Regions from separate parts of the Lactococcus garvieae subsp. garvieae genome, predicted to be linked through region 1. Evidence: predicted binding sites of a transcription regulator. Region 1 holds the regulator's gene; each other region holds the start of a gene.
The links. The regulator NrdR, encoded in region 1, represses ribonucleotide reductase genes. The targets are predictions, from matches to a motif close to ACACNATATATNGTGT.
Positions count from the first base shown of each region.

Region 2: nrdD (anaerobic ribonucleoside-triphosphate reductase) is a predicted target of NrdR. The motif match lies at 3,721-3,736, and genes of this name have one in related genera.
Region 3: PYW30_RS08165 (deoxynucleoside kinase) is a predicted target of NrdR. The motif match lies at 3,434-3,449, and genes of this name have one in related genera.

Region 1 is NZ_CP118950.1:1,351,150-1,356,003, reverse strand. Features, by position in the region: gene dnaB (replicative DNA helicase) at 1-420, shown strand, start outside; gene PYW30_RS06705 (Veg family protein) at 529-792, shown strand; gene PYW30_RS06700 (phosphotransferase family protein) at 959-1,732, shown strand; gene trmB (tRNA (guanosine(46)-N7)-methyltransferase TrmB) at 1,793-2,446, shown strand; gene nrdR (transcriptional regulator NrdR) at 2,450-2,899, shown strand; gene PYW30_RS06685 (DnaD domain protein) at 2,935-4,098, shown strand; gene dnaI (primosomal protein DnaI) at 4,101-4,854, shown strand, end outside.
Region 2 is NZ_CP118950.1:1,805,436-1,810,289, reverse strand. Features, by position in the region: gene PYW30_RS09085 (Fic family protein) at 1-553, opposite strand, end outside; gene PYW30_RS09080 (sigma-70 RNA polymerase sigma factor region 4 domain-containing protein) at 772-1,095, shown strand; gene PYW30_RS09075 (GIY-YIG nuclease family protein) at 1,326-2,228, shown strand; gene PYW30_RS09070 (cysteine hydrolase family protein) at 3,169-3,681, shown strand; gene nrdD (anaerobic ribonucleoside-triphosphate reductase) at 3,842-4,854, shown strand, end outside.
Region 3 is NZ_CP118950.1:1,625,454-1,630,307, forward strand. Features, by position in the region: gene rsmB (16S rRNA (cytosine(967)-C(5))-methyltransferase RsmB) at 1-402, opposite strand, end outside; gene fmt (methionyl-tRNA formyltransferase) at 392-1,345, opposite strand; gene PYW30_RS08155 (nucleoside 2-deoxyribosyltransferase) at 1,656-2,135, opposite strand; gene PYW30_RS08160 (LOG family protein) at 2,119-2,673, opposite strand; gene PYW30_RS08165 (deoxynucleoside kinase) at 2,670-3,326, opposite strand; gene PYW30_RS08170 (primosomal protein N') at 3,574-4,854, opposite strand, start outside.

The sequences.
Region 1 (4,854 bases):
ATTGACTATTTGCAGTTGATTTCGGGCACAGGCCGAGAAAACCGCCAACAAGAAGTCTCCGAAATTTCACGTCAGTTGAAGATTCTGGCTAAAGAGTTAAAGGTTCCTGTCATTGCTTTGAGTCAGCTTTCACGTGGAGTAGAACAACGTCAGGATAAACGACCTGTCTTGTCAGACATTCGTGAATCCGGGTCAATCGAGCAAGATGCGGATATTGTCGCCTTCCTTTATCGGGATGATTATTATGACCGTGCCGGGGCTGACGATGATGATGAGGGCTTTAACGATGTCCCAGAAGTAGACAATAAAGTAGAAGTTATTATTGAAAAAAACCGTTCAGGAAGTCGGGGAACTGTCGAGTTACTCTTCCTGAAAGAATACAACAAATTTGCTAGTATTGATAACAGATATGAAGACTAGCATTTCTAGGGGTATTCGTGTTATAATGGATAAGATTTAAAATTTATAATGGTAAGCTAGGCGGAAAACGCCTGTCTTTGCATTTCTAGAGAAAAATTGGAGAGTAAAATGGATAACCAAAATCAAAGCCAAGAAGTAGGAAAAATTGTAGATATCAGAAAACAAGTTGAAGAACATGTTGGTCAAACCATTGAAATTACATCACAATTTGGACGTAAACGTGAAAATCGTCATAAAGTCAACTTGATTGAGACTTATGCCACACACTTTGTGATTGAAAATATTCCAGCACGTGGCCCAAAAACAACAGAGTCTTATCAATATGCTGACATTTTGACTCAAACAATTTTGATTCACTATCCAAATAAATAATTTGTTTATTGATGTAATCTATTTGTGAAGTTTTCTATAGCACGATTTGATGCGTAAAACTCTAGACAAAAGCTTCTGGGTGGCGTTACCGTTCGTGGCACGAATCTTCACTGGAAAAACTTCTCAAAGCAAAAAAAATATAAAAAATCCAAAGAAAGGAGTAAATATGACATCTTCAAGCCTATCAATGATGCCTGTCAAAGGTGGTTCAGGGAATGCTTTTGTTGGCGAAAGCGACAATAAGCGTGTTTTCATCAAAAAAAATTGTAGCCCCTTTTTGACAAGTGTGTATCTTGAAGGTATTACGCCACAAGTCTTATGGACGAAGCGTACAGCAGAAGGTGACATGTTAGCTGCTCAACCTTGGATTAATGGCCATACGTTGAAACCTTATGAAATGAATGATTCCCGTATTGGCGAAATTTTGCGGCATTTGCATCAAAGCGAAAAGCTTATTGAAGCCTGTAAAAAGTTAGATAACGAAGTCATGCTTCCAGCTGATCTTTTGGAACAAGTACTGAGTAAAAGTTCAATCTTTGAAACCAATGGCTTTCTCTCAAATGTCGTTGTGGAACTCTCAGAAAATCTTCCGGAGTTAAAAGAGGAGGAGATTACAGTTGTTCATGGTGATGTGAACCATAAAAACTGGTTGGTTGATGACGAAAGTGACAAAGTCTATCTCGTCGATTGGGATACGGTCCTTTTAAGCAGTCCTTTAGTGGATATAGCACATGTTCTAACACACTATATAAAACCAGAAAACTGGGAAGAGTGGCTCCATCAAGCAGGCTATAAAACAGCTAAAAATATAGAACATGAATTAATCTGGTATGGAAAACTTTCTTTTCTACGTCAGATTTCAGAATATATGGCAAGAGAGCAGATTAAGGAAACAGAACAAGAAATTGCACGTTTTCAGAATTTTTGCCGTTTATTTTAAAACTTAGAAAATAAAAATAGGAGGCTTGCCTTCTTATTTTTTCAATAAATAGGAGAAAAAATGCGCGTAAGAAATCGTAAAGGCGCTGCGGAACACTTAGAAAGTAACGCACATGTAGTTGTTGAAAATCCAGCAGACTTTAAAGGACGTTGGGCAGAGCGTTTTGGAAATGATCATCCCATTCATATTGAAGTGGGTTGTGGAAAAGGCGGCTTTATCACAGGTATGGCTGCTCAAAACCCAGAGATTAATTATATTGCGATTGACATGCAACTATCCGTTTTATCTCACGCTTTAGACAAAGCTTTGGAAGCAAATCTACCTAATGTGCAAATGATGCTGGTTGATGGCGCAGCTTTAACAGAATATTTCGAGGATGCTGAAGTTTCACGTGTTTATCTGAACTTTAGTGATCCGTGGCCAAAAACCCGTCATGAAAAACGCCGTTTAACTTATAAGTCATTCTTAGAAACTTATGAACAAATCTTGCCACCAGAAGGTCAAGTCCATTTTAAAACAGATAACCGCGGTCTATTTGAATATTCATTGGCAAGCATGAGTCAATATGGTATGATTTTAGAAAAAGTCTGGTTAGACTTGCACGCAGCTGAAGAATTTGCCAAAGTCAATGTAATGACAGAGTATGAAGCAAAATTCTCAAGCAAGGGGCAAGTGATTTACCGTTTAGAAGCAAAATTCCCAAAGAGAGGTTAAGCTATGAGATGCCCAAAATGTCAATCTGAATCGTCACGCGTAGTAGATTCACGTCAAGCTGATAATATGATTCGCCGTCGCCGTGAATGTGAAAATTGTGGAAATCGTTTCACGACTTTTGAACGGATTGAAGAAATGCCACTTTTGGTCATAAAACGTGACGAAACCCGTGAAGTTTTCAATCGTGATAAAATTATCACAGGAATAGTGCGCAGTGCTCGTAAGCGACCGGTGACGAGTGAATCCATTGAAAAATTGGTTGATCGTGTCGAACAAAGAGTACGCCGCTTAGAGAAAAATGAAGTACGTACCGAAGTTATTGGCGAATTTGTTATGGAAGAATTAATGGATTTGGATGATATTACCTATGTTCGTTTTGCAAGTGTGTACCGTTCCTTCAAAGATGTGAGTGAAATCGAAGATTTACTTAAAAAGATAACGAAAAAAGACTAACGGTTCTAAAAAAAAGAGAAATAAAAGGATGAACTATGAGACCAGGCGATTCATTTTCTATTCTAAATCGAGGAAAAATCAGCTTTGATGCCGATACTTTTTCGCTACTTTATTTGCCTATTATTGGGCGAGATGCTTTTGGACTTTATCAACTCTTGCGCGTTTTTTCGACGGGCAAGATTTCTCATTTTTTAGAGTATCTTGATTTTGGACTCCATCCTTTTATTGAAGCATTAGATAAACTTTCAGGGATTGGGCTCGTGCGGGTATTCGACCAACAACCGGGTTATCTTATGGAGATAAAAAGTCCTTTAACTTTTGAAGAATTTTTAGCAGACGAATTTTATAAGCAATTATTGGTTTCACGCATTGGTGAAAATAAAGTTAAAGCTTTGGCAAAAAAACATGAACCTGATGCTTTAGAAATTACGAAAAAGTTCCATGAAGTTTATTCTGTTAAGTTTGAGCCGACACATACAGTCGTTCAAACAGAAAAATTTGATTTGAACTCTTTTAAGAGTATTATGGAAAACCAGCATCTGACTTTTGCAAATGAAAATCAGGATATCTTGACCCTGTATGGTTTGGCTGAAAAGTTTGATCTCAACTGGTATGAATTATTTAAAGCAGCCGAACAAACTGCCAATGCTGACAAGACTTTGAATACAGCCAACTTAACAAGAATGCTTGCAGGCAAATCTGAACCTTTGCCTGCCTTATCTGAATTTCCTAAAGGCTTTCAGGATTTGATTGTCATCAGTAAAGAAGTGTCCCCGCGTGATTTTTTAAACAAGCTTAAACAACAAGCTGGGGGTTTTGCTTCGCAAGAAGAACTTAAGATTTTGAATAATTTAGACAAGCAAAATATTACAGATCAAGTACAAAATATTTTGATACACTATGTCTTGATTCAACAAGGGAATGCGAGTCTCAATGCTCGATTTGTTAATACTCTGGCAAATGATTGGTTGCGCCATAAAGTATATAATGCTGAAACAGCAGTAAAAAGAATACTGGAACGTCAGCAACAAGCGGAACAAAAGCAAAAAAACAATAAAAATTATAAAAACCCAGGCAAGCTGGTCAAAAAAGCACCTCAATGGTCCAATGCCAGCTACGTAAATACGACCAGTGCAGAAGATATTGCCAAATTCGAGCAATATAAAGCTTCCCGCCGTAAGGACAAGAAGGAGAATTGAGCATGGAATCAATTGGAGAACTTTTGAGTAAGCGCCCAGATGTACGTGGAAATTTTGACAAGCTCGTCGCTGAAGTGATGAAAAATGAACAAGTTCAAGCTTTTATTTCTGAAAATCAAATGTCTGAAGATGAAGTACAGCGGAGCTATTCAAAGTTTTATGAATTTGTTAAAGAGCGAAAAAAATTCGAAGAACATGAAAAAAGAGCAGCTGATGGCTATGAGCCTGTCTTGATTATGAATCATGGTTACGCAGATGTTTCTTATCAAACGACAGCAGAATTAGCCCGCCGTCAAGAAGTGAGCAATCAATTGCGCCGTGTTCAGATCATTGGTTTACCTAAAGAAATGAAGCACATTGATTTTTATGCGGATGTCTTCACAGACAATCAAAATCAATTTGACTTGTTCCGGAAAGTAGAAAACTTTATCGACAACTTTCCTCAAGAAAAAGGGCTTTATATTTATGGCGATTTTGGCGTAGGAAAATCCTTTATTATGGCCGCTATGGCAAATGAGCTTTCAAAAAAAGGCGTTTCCACTACTTTATTACACTATCCTACTTTTATTTCTGACCTTGATTTTGACAATGCCAAACATTGGGTCAATGAAATTAAAAAAGTTGAAGTATTGGTCTTAGACGATATTGGTGCCGAACTCAATAATGCTTGGGTGCGTGACAGCATTCTGCAAGTTATTTTACAGCATCGTATGCAAGAAAATCTTCCGACATTTTTCACCTCAAACTTGAATATGA
Region 2 (4,854 bases), 450 kb from region 1:
CATCATCTACCTCAGAATTGATGTAGTCAACTAAATTGTCAATTAACGCCTCAGTATGTTCAGGACCAGGAGGAATAAAGTCCGCATGCTCTCTTTTGGAGCCCTTTTTACCAATATAATTCTCAGTTTTTTTAAATTCTCCGGGCTTTTTCTTTTCACCTCGAACACCATTAGACATAAGAATCGCATGCATTTCTTTCAACAATCTTTTGCTTATATACCCTCTTTCTTGAATGCATTCTTTTCCATAATCAATTGCATCAATATAATTTAATGCTTCTTGATTATTGATATTTTTCTCAGAATCTGAATTTTGAGCCTCGTAGATGTCATCAATAGTAACCTGTGTTCCTTCTATCCTCGTAGATGAAGCAGCCTCTTGATTAAGTAAAGGTAACATAAAAATTTCTGAATTTATTTTTGAATTTCCTATTGTATGTCCAAGAGCATTAAGTAAAGTACTTGCTTTTATTAATTTTCCAGCATATATATTAATGTCATATACAGTATTAGACAAAGGTAAATTTTGAGGTATGAAGTTTTGTGCTTTCATGAATTTTACCACTCCTTATTATATTTAATGACATTATAACATAACATGAGTGATATTTAAATCGTTATATGGTTATTAAAGCTAATTTATAATAATATATTCAATTCTCTATAAAACCAAAAAACCACGTTGGCAAGACGTGGAAGTGTAATTCATTTTTCATTAAGTTTAATATTGCCATGAATATTATATCACATCTAAAAAAGGAGAGCTAAATCATGAGCAATTACAAATTTTTAATACGTTTCTATTTACTGGGTTTTATACAAGAGTCTACCAGTCGAGCAGAGAAGTTTGTCGAGCGGTTCGGCGGAGATGATACGAATGTTAAGAAGAACAGACAAACTATTGATAAACTGGACGAGATATTTAATCCACTCAGTGACCAGGTACTGGAGCTTTTAAGATTAAGGTTTGTGGACGAGTTAAAGATTAATGAGGTCGCAGAACTCACAGGACTGACTTATAACAAGGTTTATCGCTTGTGTGCTGATCCTATTCGAGAGGTTAAGAAGTTGGCCAAAGAGTATTACAAGAAATAAAGGCTAGCATTTGATATAATAGTCTTACAAAATAAAAATCGCGGAAATGCGTGTATGTTATAATTTAGAGTGCAAGGAGTCCGTTCCAGCGGACTTTTTGTATTTCGTCACGCGCTTTTACTGATTTATAAAATATCAAGGAGTTAAGAAATAGAATAGATATGTTTATCAGAGATAATGCTTAATTTGATATACTATTAATAACTTAATAATTTTTAGAAGGAAGTCCCATGACCATTTTACTAAAAGACATTTTTAACTTTGATAATTTGTTAAAAAAATATAATGGAAAAAGAATTAAACTTCGATTTAATACGAATTGGCAAGAAAATAGTATGGTTTTTGATTATGCTGATATGTGTAGAAAAAAAGAAAACAAATTTGTTCCGATGATGTTAACAGTAGGAAATAAAAAACAATCTCGAAACTCAGAAAAGGATATACAGTTCCAATTTATTGAAGTAGAACGTCACAAATGGCTTTTTGTAGGGGCATACGATATAAAAACAAAGTATAGCTTAACTTACGAGTTATCTGAGGAGTTCTCAGAAAGTTATGCTGAGGCTGTCAGACTCCAAGAGTACGATAAATTTATGGAAAAGGTAGTTGTTGATTTTAAAAACCGTGGTCAAAGTTTTTTCTATGTAAACCAAGATATTATAAATAATATTCACATAAATTCTATTTTGCCTAAGCCTTATTTTGAATTAGATATCGATTTCCCTGGATATAATAACATTTGTGAAAGCTATTATGATTTAAAACAGCACTGGAATAATAAATCATGGATTCAGGCTTTATCAGAAGTCTATGGTGTCTATTTAATTACTGATATAAAAACAGGTAAATTATATGTTGGATCGGCAACAGGAAAACATGGTATTTATGGTAGGTGGTCGACATATCTTGCTGAGGGATATGATAAAAATGAGTTAGAAGATAGCAAATATCCCAATACAAAGCTGAAGGAAATAGTTAATGTTAAAGGAATAGAATATATAAAGAAAAATTTTCAATATAGTATCCTAGAAATATTTAATAAAAATGATATTGGTAAGCAAAATGCATTGGAACGCGAAATTTATTGGAAAAATATGCTACAGTCACGTAAATTTGGCTACAATAATAACTAAACAATTACGTTCTATGTAAAACTATATTAATTAAAAAGCTCACAGCGTGAAACTGTGGGCTTTTAGTATTGAAAAAATACACTATTTTAATGATTTGTAGAAAGACGATATAAACCCAGTAACTGACAAGGATAACAGGATATAAAATAATTTCCGATTATACTATATATTTACCATAATTAAAGAATGTGAGATTTAGTATTTGTGATCGATAATAAGTACACATCTATCAAGCCCCCCTGTCAAAAATAAAATAAAAAATTTAGATAGAGGATAGGTTAGGTGTAGTCACGTATGAAGTTGCACAACATTTTAAAAAGTAAAGGGGGTGTGAAATTATTAATTGGCTGTCCCCCGTTGAAAAACTTTTTTATTTTGGGGTTTGGGAACGGAGTGGGAGACACAAATAACACACAAGGCTTTTCCGTATGACCCCCACCCCTCTTGAATAAAAATTATAAGATAAAAGAACCGAGTGAGATTAGCTTTTTCCAAGTGTACGGAGTTCTGAAAAACTTTTTTTCTGAATAGAAATCGCTCAACAGTGGGGATAAAAGGCATTTGATAGTGTCCTTAGCATACATGAAAATCAAGAAAAACACCTAAAATGAATCTCTAAATGCGCGTGGTTGTCAAGTTTATATAAGTTCCTATGCTTAGCACAAAATTGTGAAAAAGTATTGAAGCGTTGTTCCTAGGTTTTGAGTCTATCTTAAAAGTAGTGGTAAAAAAGTGCTGTTTTTCGTAAGATTTTGGTGATAAAAAAAGCCGTATATCTCAGATATACAGCCCCTTGCCTGACAAAAATTAGTTACGTTTTTAACTACGTTTTAGTTGAAAGTCATTATATGTTATTTTAAGCAGTATTGAAAAAATCGTGATATTTAGTCTTTTCTGAAACACATTTGACCTTATTTAAGAGGTGTGGTATAGTTTGCTTATGAAAAAATTACTGGTATTGATTGACTTTCAAAATGATTTTATAGATGGTTCTTTGGGTACAAAAGAAGCGCAAGCTATTGTTCCAAAGGTTATCGAGAAGTTGGCAACTTACGCCGAAAATGAACGACTGGCCACACAGGATACACATTTTGAAGATTATTTGACAACTCAAGAAGGTCAAAACTTGCCAGTGATTCACTGTCAAAAAGGGACTCCGGGTTGGGAAATACATAAGGAAGCTCAAGTTGGTTTTCAACGTGTGTTCGAAAAAAATATCTTTGGTTCGGTAGAGCTTGCAGAATATATCCGCAACGAGAACGTGGATCAAGTGGAACTCATTGGTATTTGTACAGATATATGTGTGGTTTCAAATGCTTTGTTGATTAAGTCATTTGCTCCAGAAGTGAAAATTTCTGTTGATGCTTCATGTTGTACAGGTGTAACTCCAGAAAGTCATCGTGCAGCTTTAGAAACAATGAAATCTTGTCAAATTAATGTGATTAATGACTAAAAAAGAGCAAAAATAGCTCTTTTTTTGTTTTTGCCCTCAACACTATATATAGTGTGCTTTCTTTTGTTTTCATAAAAAATGATACTAGATATAGTGGAAAAAGAATTTTTTATTTGGTAGAATAGAAGCACAAGGAATTATAAAAATGGGGGAACAAAGAATGAGAATGGTTGAGGAAACCACCGTCGTAACTGATCAAGAAATCAGTGTGATTAAGCGTGATGGTCGCTCCGTAAAGTTTGACAGTAGCAAAATTTTTGAGGCATTGCAAAAAGCTGGGGACGAAATAGTACCTCCAGCTTCAGAGAACCGTATCGCAGAAATTTGTGATCGGGTCGTGCGTGAAATATTCACACGTTTTACGGATAATGTTAAGATTTATGAAATTCAAAGTATTGTAGAACATTTATTGATGGAACTTGGTGAAACGAAGTGGGCGGAAGTGTATACAACTTATCGGACACAGCGTGACCTTGAGAGAAGCAAGGCAACAGACATTAACTTCACCATCGAAAAACTGATCAATAAAGATCAAACAGTTGTCAATGAGAATGCAAACAAGGACAGCGATGTTTTCAATACACAACGTGATTTAACTGCAGGTGCTGTTTCTAAAGCCATTGGTTTAAAAATGCTTCCTCCTCATGTAGCGAATGCCCACCAAAAAGGGGAAATTCATTACCATGACTTAGATTATTCTCCCTTCACAACGATGTCAAATTGTTGTTTGATTGACTTTAAAAATATGTTTGAGAACGGCTTTAAATTAGGGAACGCACAAGTAGATTCACCTAAGTCTATTCAAACAGCGACCGCTCAAGCTTCACAAATTATTGCCAATGTGGCCAGCTCACAATACGGCGGCTGTTCATTTGACCGCGCTGATGAAATTTTAGCACCCTATGCAAAATTGAACTATGCGAAGCATTTAAAAGATGCGGAAGAGTGGATTGAACAACCGGAAAAACGCGAAGCCTATGCTCAAGCAAAAACTAAAAAAGACATCTATGATGCGATGCAATCTTTGGAATATGAAATCAATACGCTTTTTACTTCAAATGGTCAAACGCCTTTTGTTACCGTTGGTTTTGGCTTAGGAGAAGATTGGTATGCACGTGAAATCCAAAAAGCTATCCTGAAAGTCCGTATTGGAGGTTTAGGAAAAGAGCATCG
Region 3 (4,854 bases), 270 kb from region 1:
TTTTGGCTCTTCATTTCGGCGTTCTGAGCGCATAAAATTACGCAAAACAGCATTAATAAAGTTTCCTGCTTGCTGTCCATCCTTACGTTTAGCTATCTTCACAGCTTCATCAACGGCAGCTGAAGTTGGTACTTTATCCATAAAAAGGATTTGATATATGGTCATTATCAAAAGCATCTTAGCCCAAGGTTTCGGTTGTTTTTTAAAGAAGGGCTCTAGATACCACTCCAAAAGTTTTTCCTTGGACACGACACCATAAACCAAAGCCGTTACAAAATTACGGTCTAAGTCCGAAAGCTGCACCTCACGTAAGGTTCTGTCTAAGGCGATATTCGCATACGCATCATTCCCAAAAATATCATTAAGCACATCGAGTGCGACTTGTCTTGCATTACTTGCCAAATTGATCACCTATATTTACTTTCTGTCCTAAGCCATTGAGGAAACTAACAATATCCATTTTAGGCTTTCCAGCGGGTTGTACTTCCAGAAGTTCTAAAGCCCCCGAGCCTGTCGCCACTACAAGCGATTTTTTTGTTTTATCAATAATCTCGCCAGCTTGACCGTTTTTTTCTGTGTCAATTGGACGACTATCGTAGATTTTGAAACGTCCTTCATTCCAGGTGGTATGTGCCACGGGGAAAGGATTCATTCCGCGAATCTGATTAAAGATTTGACGGTTACTTTTCGTCCAATCAATTTTTTCTTCTTCAGGGCTAATGTTTGGAGAAAAGGTTGCTTGGGTCTCGTCTTGTGCTTCTGGCTTGATTTCTCCTGCAACATAGAGAGGGAGAGTTTCAAGAAGAAGGTCACGACCGACAACAGCTAATTTTTCAAACATTGTACCTACATTATCTTCTTCTAAAATCGGAGTCGAAGCTTTTGCGACCATATCGCCTGCATCCATTTTTCTAACCATCTCCATAATGGTTACACCTGCTTCTTTCTCGCCATTCATAATTGCATAATGAATAGGTGCGCCACCACGATATTTAGGCAATAAAGACGCGTGGACATTTACCGCAAAAGCCATTGCATCAAGCAATTTCCCTGGCAAAAATTGTCCAAAAGCCGCTGTCACAATACCTGCACCTCGTGCGCCAAAAGCTAACAATTCTTCCATTTCAGGTGAACCAGATAATTTCTCTGGTTGTAAAATTTTCAAGTCAGCTTTCAATGCCAACTCTTTGACAGGTGTTTGCCGAAGTTCTTGCTTACGCCCTACCTTGCGATCCGGTTGCGTTACCACAGCTAAAATATCATAACGTTGGCTATCAATTAATCCTTGCAAAACCGTTTGAGAAAACTGAGGTGTTCCCATAAATATGATTTTCGTTTTTGTCATAGTATTCTTTTAACACGTCATCTAAACCTTTTTCTTAATACTTCAAGTTTATGATCATTCCCTTGAACAGGTTCCCCGTGTTCTTCATCCTCCTCTTTTATTTTTCATAAAAAATTTTTTCTTATCCTATAAAAAATGTGTGCCTCTTATTATAACATTTTCTTACCCCCTATTCCTTTTCATACCCTTGATGATAGCCCTTAAACTCAAGGAATCTTTTATTTGCGATAAAAAAGAAAAAAGAGAGAAAATTAACTTCTCTCTTTTTGTTATCTGTTCGCACCGAAATGAATTAAAAAATAAATAAGAACTATATATATTTTCCGGTATAAGGTATCGCTTGAGCTTCCATAAAATCATATGTTTCTACTTGCTCAGCTGAGGTAAAGAAGGCAGTATTTCGCTCAGTGAGCATAATATTTCCTGGGCCATTTTCTTCAAAACGTACCAAGAAAGTCGGTTTGCCCTTCGCTATCGCATAGCCTAATTCCCATGCTGTACCTGAATCAGTATCCTGTCCATCATAGTCTAAGATGGCAACAATCACATCGGCAGCCTCGACTTCTTTAACATCGTTTTCCATCGTAGCTTTTGCCCACACAGGTGTAAATGGCTCAACCTCTTCTGCTAATCCTTCTGGACGTTGACACCGCATCGGACTAAAATAAGAGGCAACAGTCTCATTATTTGCAAGTGCTGTTTCTAATTTCTCCACTTTTTGAATCTGACTATCGCTAAAAAAGGGTGCTGCAAGGTATACTTTTACTGCCTGTTCAAATTGCTTGTTCATAATTTAAATCTCCTAATAATTCCATTGCTTGTTCGGTTGTTTCAACAAGATGGACGGCTTCTAACACTTCTAAAGACAACATTTCTTCTTTGGTTTGTTGCTGAATCATATCAAATAAAGGAAGATAAAAGTCTTTATCAATGAAAATAACAGGGCGTATTTCTGTTTGCCCAATGCTCATCTCCGTCAAGAGTTGAAAAACTTCCTCCATGGTCCCAAAGCCCCCAGGCAAAATAATAAATGCGTCACCTAGATCAATCAACTTACGTTTACGTTCATCCATATTTTTGGCCAAATAAAGTTCTGTGGCGTTTTGGCGAGGTGGCTCTAAAGGTAAAGCCCCATCCGGGTAAACAGCAATAACTTGCCCTTTATGCTCTAGCACCGCATCTGATACAGCACCCATACACCCTTCTTGGGAACCTCCATAAACTAAGGTATGGCCACAGCGCGTTATTGCTTCTCCAAGTTTCTTACTGCGTAATAAATGGGTTGGATTTTTCCCATCACGAGCCGATAAGAAAACAGTCAAATTCATTTGCTGTTCTCCTCTTCAATTTCTGCGAGTTTATCTTTAATTTGTTCAAGGACAAACAGTTTTGCCTCTTCATCCTCAACAAAATCATACTTGTCGCCGTCAATTTGAATTTTAGGACAAATATCAAAATCTTCAAACCATTTTTCGTAACGCTTGTTTAACTCTTGATAATAGCCATACAACGAACTGTCGTATTCCAATTGTTCAAATTCGCGCCCTCTTTTTTGAATACGTTCCAGCATTTTTTCAAAAGACACACTTACATGAATCAATAAATCAGGACGCTTTTTAAAAGTTAGCGTATTGATTTCTTCTAACATGTTTTCCAGTAAGGCATCATAAACCTCTACTTCAATATCTGTTGCTCGTCCCAAATCTGCATTCAGGTGAAAAAGCAAACTGTCCTCATAAATTGAACGGTCAAGTACGTTATTGTTATGCGTAAGTGCTCTTTTAATGGAATCAAATCTCTTATTTAAAAAATAGATTTGCAACAAGAAGGCATATTTCTGTGGATCTTGATAGAAAAGAGGCAAAACCTCATTATCATCTACGCTTTCATAGAACGCCTCTGTTCCCAGCTCTTCTGCTAACATCTCTGTAAGTGAACTCTTGCCAGCTCCAATTGTTCCAGCTAATACTAACACTGCCATTTTTTCCTTCCTAACTTTTTGTATTCTTACTTCCAGAATACTATTTTGAAAAGGTCCATTGAGCTCATGAACACACTTTTTTTGTTTTAAATCGCCTCAGCCCACAAACACAACATGTAGTGGAAAAAGACATTTTTAATTATAACACAACACAACATATAGTGCTTGCTTTAAAAATGTAAGCAATGAAAACCTCAGGAAACTCAGACAATTTTCCATAAAAAAAATGACAAATAGTTTGTCATTTTTATACAAAACTTTGTGGTTCACTATCAATGAGAACTCTAACCTCTTTATTTTCACGTTTTTGTGTTAAATCAAGGACCTGATTCAAGACTTCTTCCAGTTGTTCCTCAAAGCGATACTTCACCAGTATCTGATAATGATAAAGATTATGTGTTCGCGCAATAGGTTTAGGCGTTGGTCCTAATATTTTAGCCTTCTCTGATAAACTTGCCTTAATGATGCTTGCTATCTCATAAGCTTTTTTTGCAACTGTATCCTCATCCTTATGACTCACTAAGATCTGAACCGTAAAATAATAAGGCGGGTAAGACAGCTGTTGACGGTAATACATTTCTTGACGATAGAAGGCTTCGTAATCTTGGTCAGCCACAAGTTTAACCGCATAATGTCCAGGATTAAATGTCTGGATGATAACTTCACCTTTTTTATCCGCACGTCCTGCACGTCCTGCCACTTGCATGAGTAACTGGAAGCTGCGCTCACTTGCCCGAAAATCTGGGAGATTTAAGCCAGTGTCCGCATTAATCACACCGACCAGAGTCACATTAGGAAAATCCAGCCCCTTCGCAATCATTTGTGTGCCTAAAAGCACATCTGCCTCGTGACGCCCAAATTTCTTTAAAATTTTCTCATGTGCATTCTTTGTTTTTGTTGTATCCACATCCATACGTAAAATACGGATTTCTGGCAGAAGTTTTTCTAATTCTTCTTGGACCTTCTGCGTACCTGAACCATAATAACGTATTTTTCGACTTTGACAGCTCGGACAAACGTGTGGAATGCCTTCTTGATGGCCACAATAATGACAATTTAAAGTTTTCGTATCCATATGAAGGGTTAAAGAAATATCACAGTTTGGACATTCAACGACAAAGCCGCACTCTCTACACATCACAAAAGAACTATAGCCACGACGGTTAAGCATTAAGATCACTTGTTCATTTCGCTCAATTTTTTCACGTATTTTTTGAAGTAAAATCTCTGAAAAATTGGCCGACTTGTCACTTAGGTTATTACGCATATCTACGATTTGAACTTCAGGCAGGAAAGCTTTATCGTTGGCCCGATGGGTAAGGGTCAACAAATGATAAACATTTCGCTGCGCACGTGCTCGACTTTCGAGACTGGGGGTCGCTGAACCGAGAACTAACCGTGCCTGATGATATTTTGCACGTAATAAGGCAATATCTCTGGCATGGTAACGCGGACTTGAATCTTGCTTGTAGCTTGTTTCATGCTCCTCGTCAATGATAATAACTCCAATATTTTCCAAAGGTGCGAA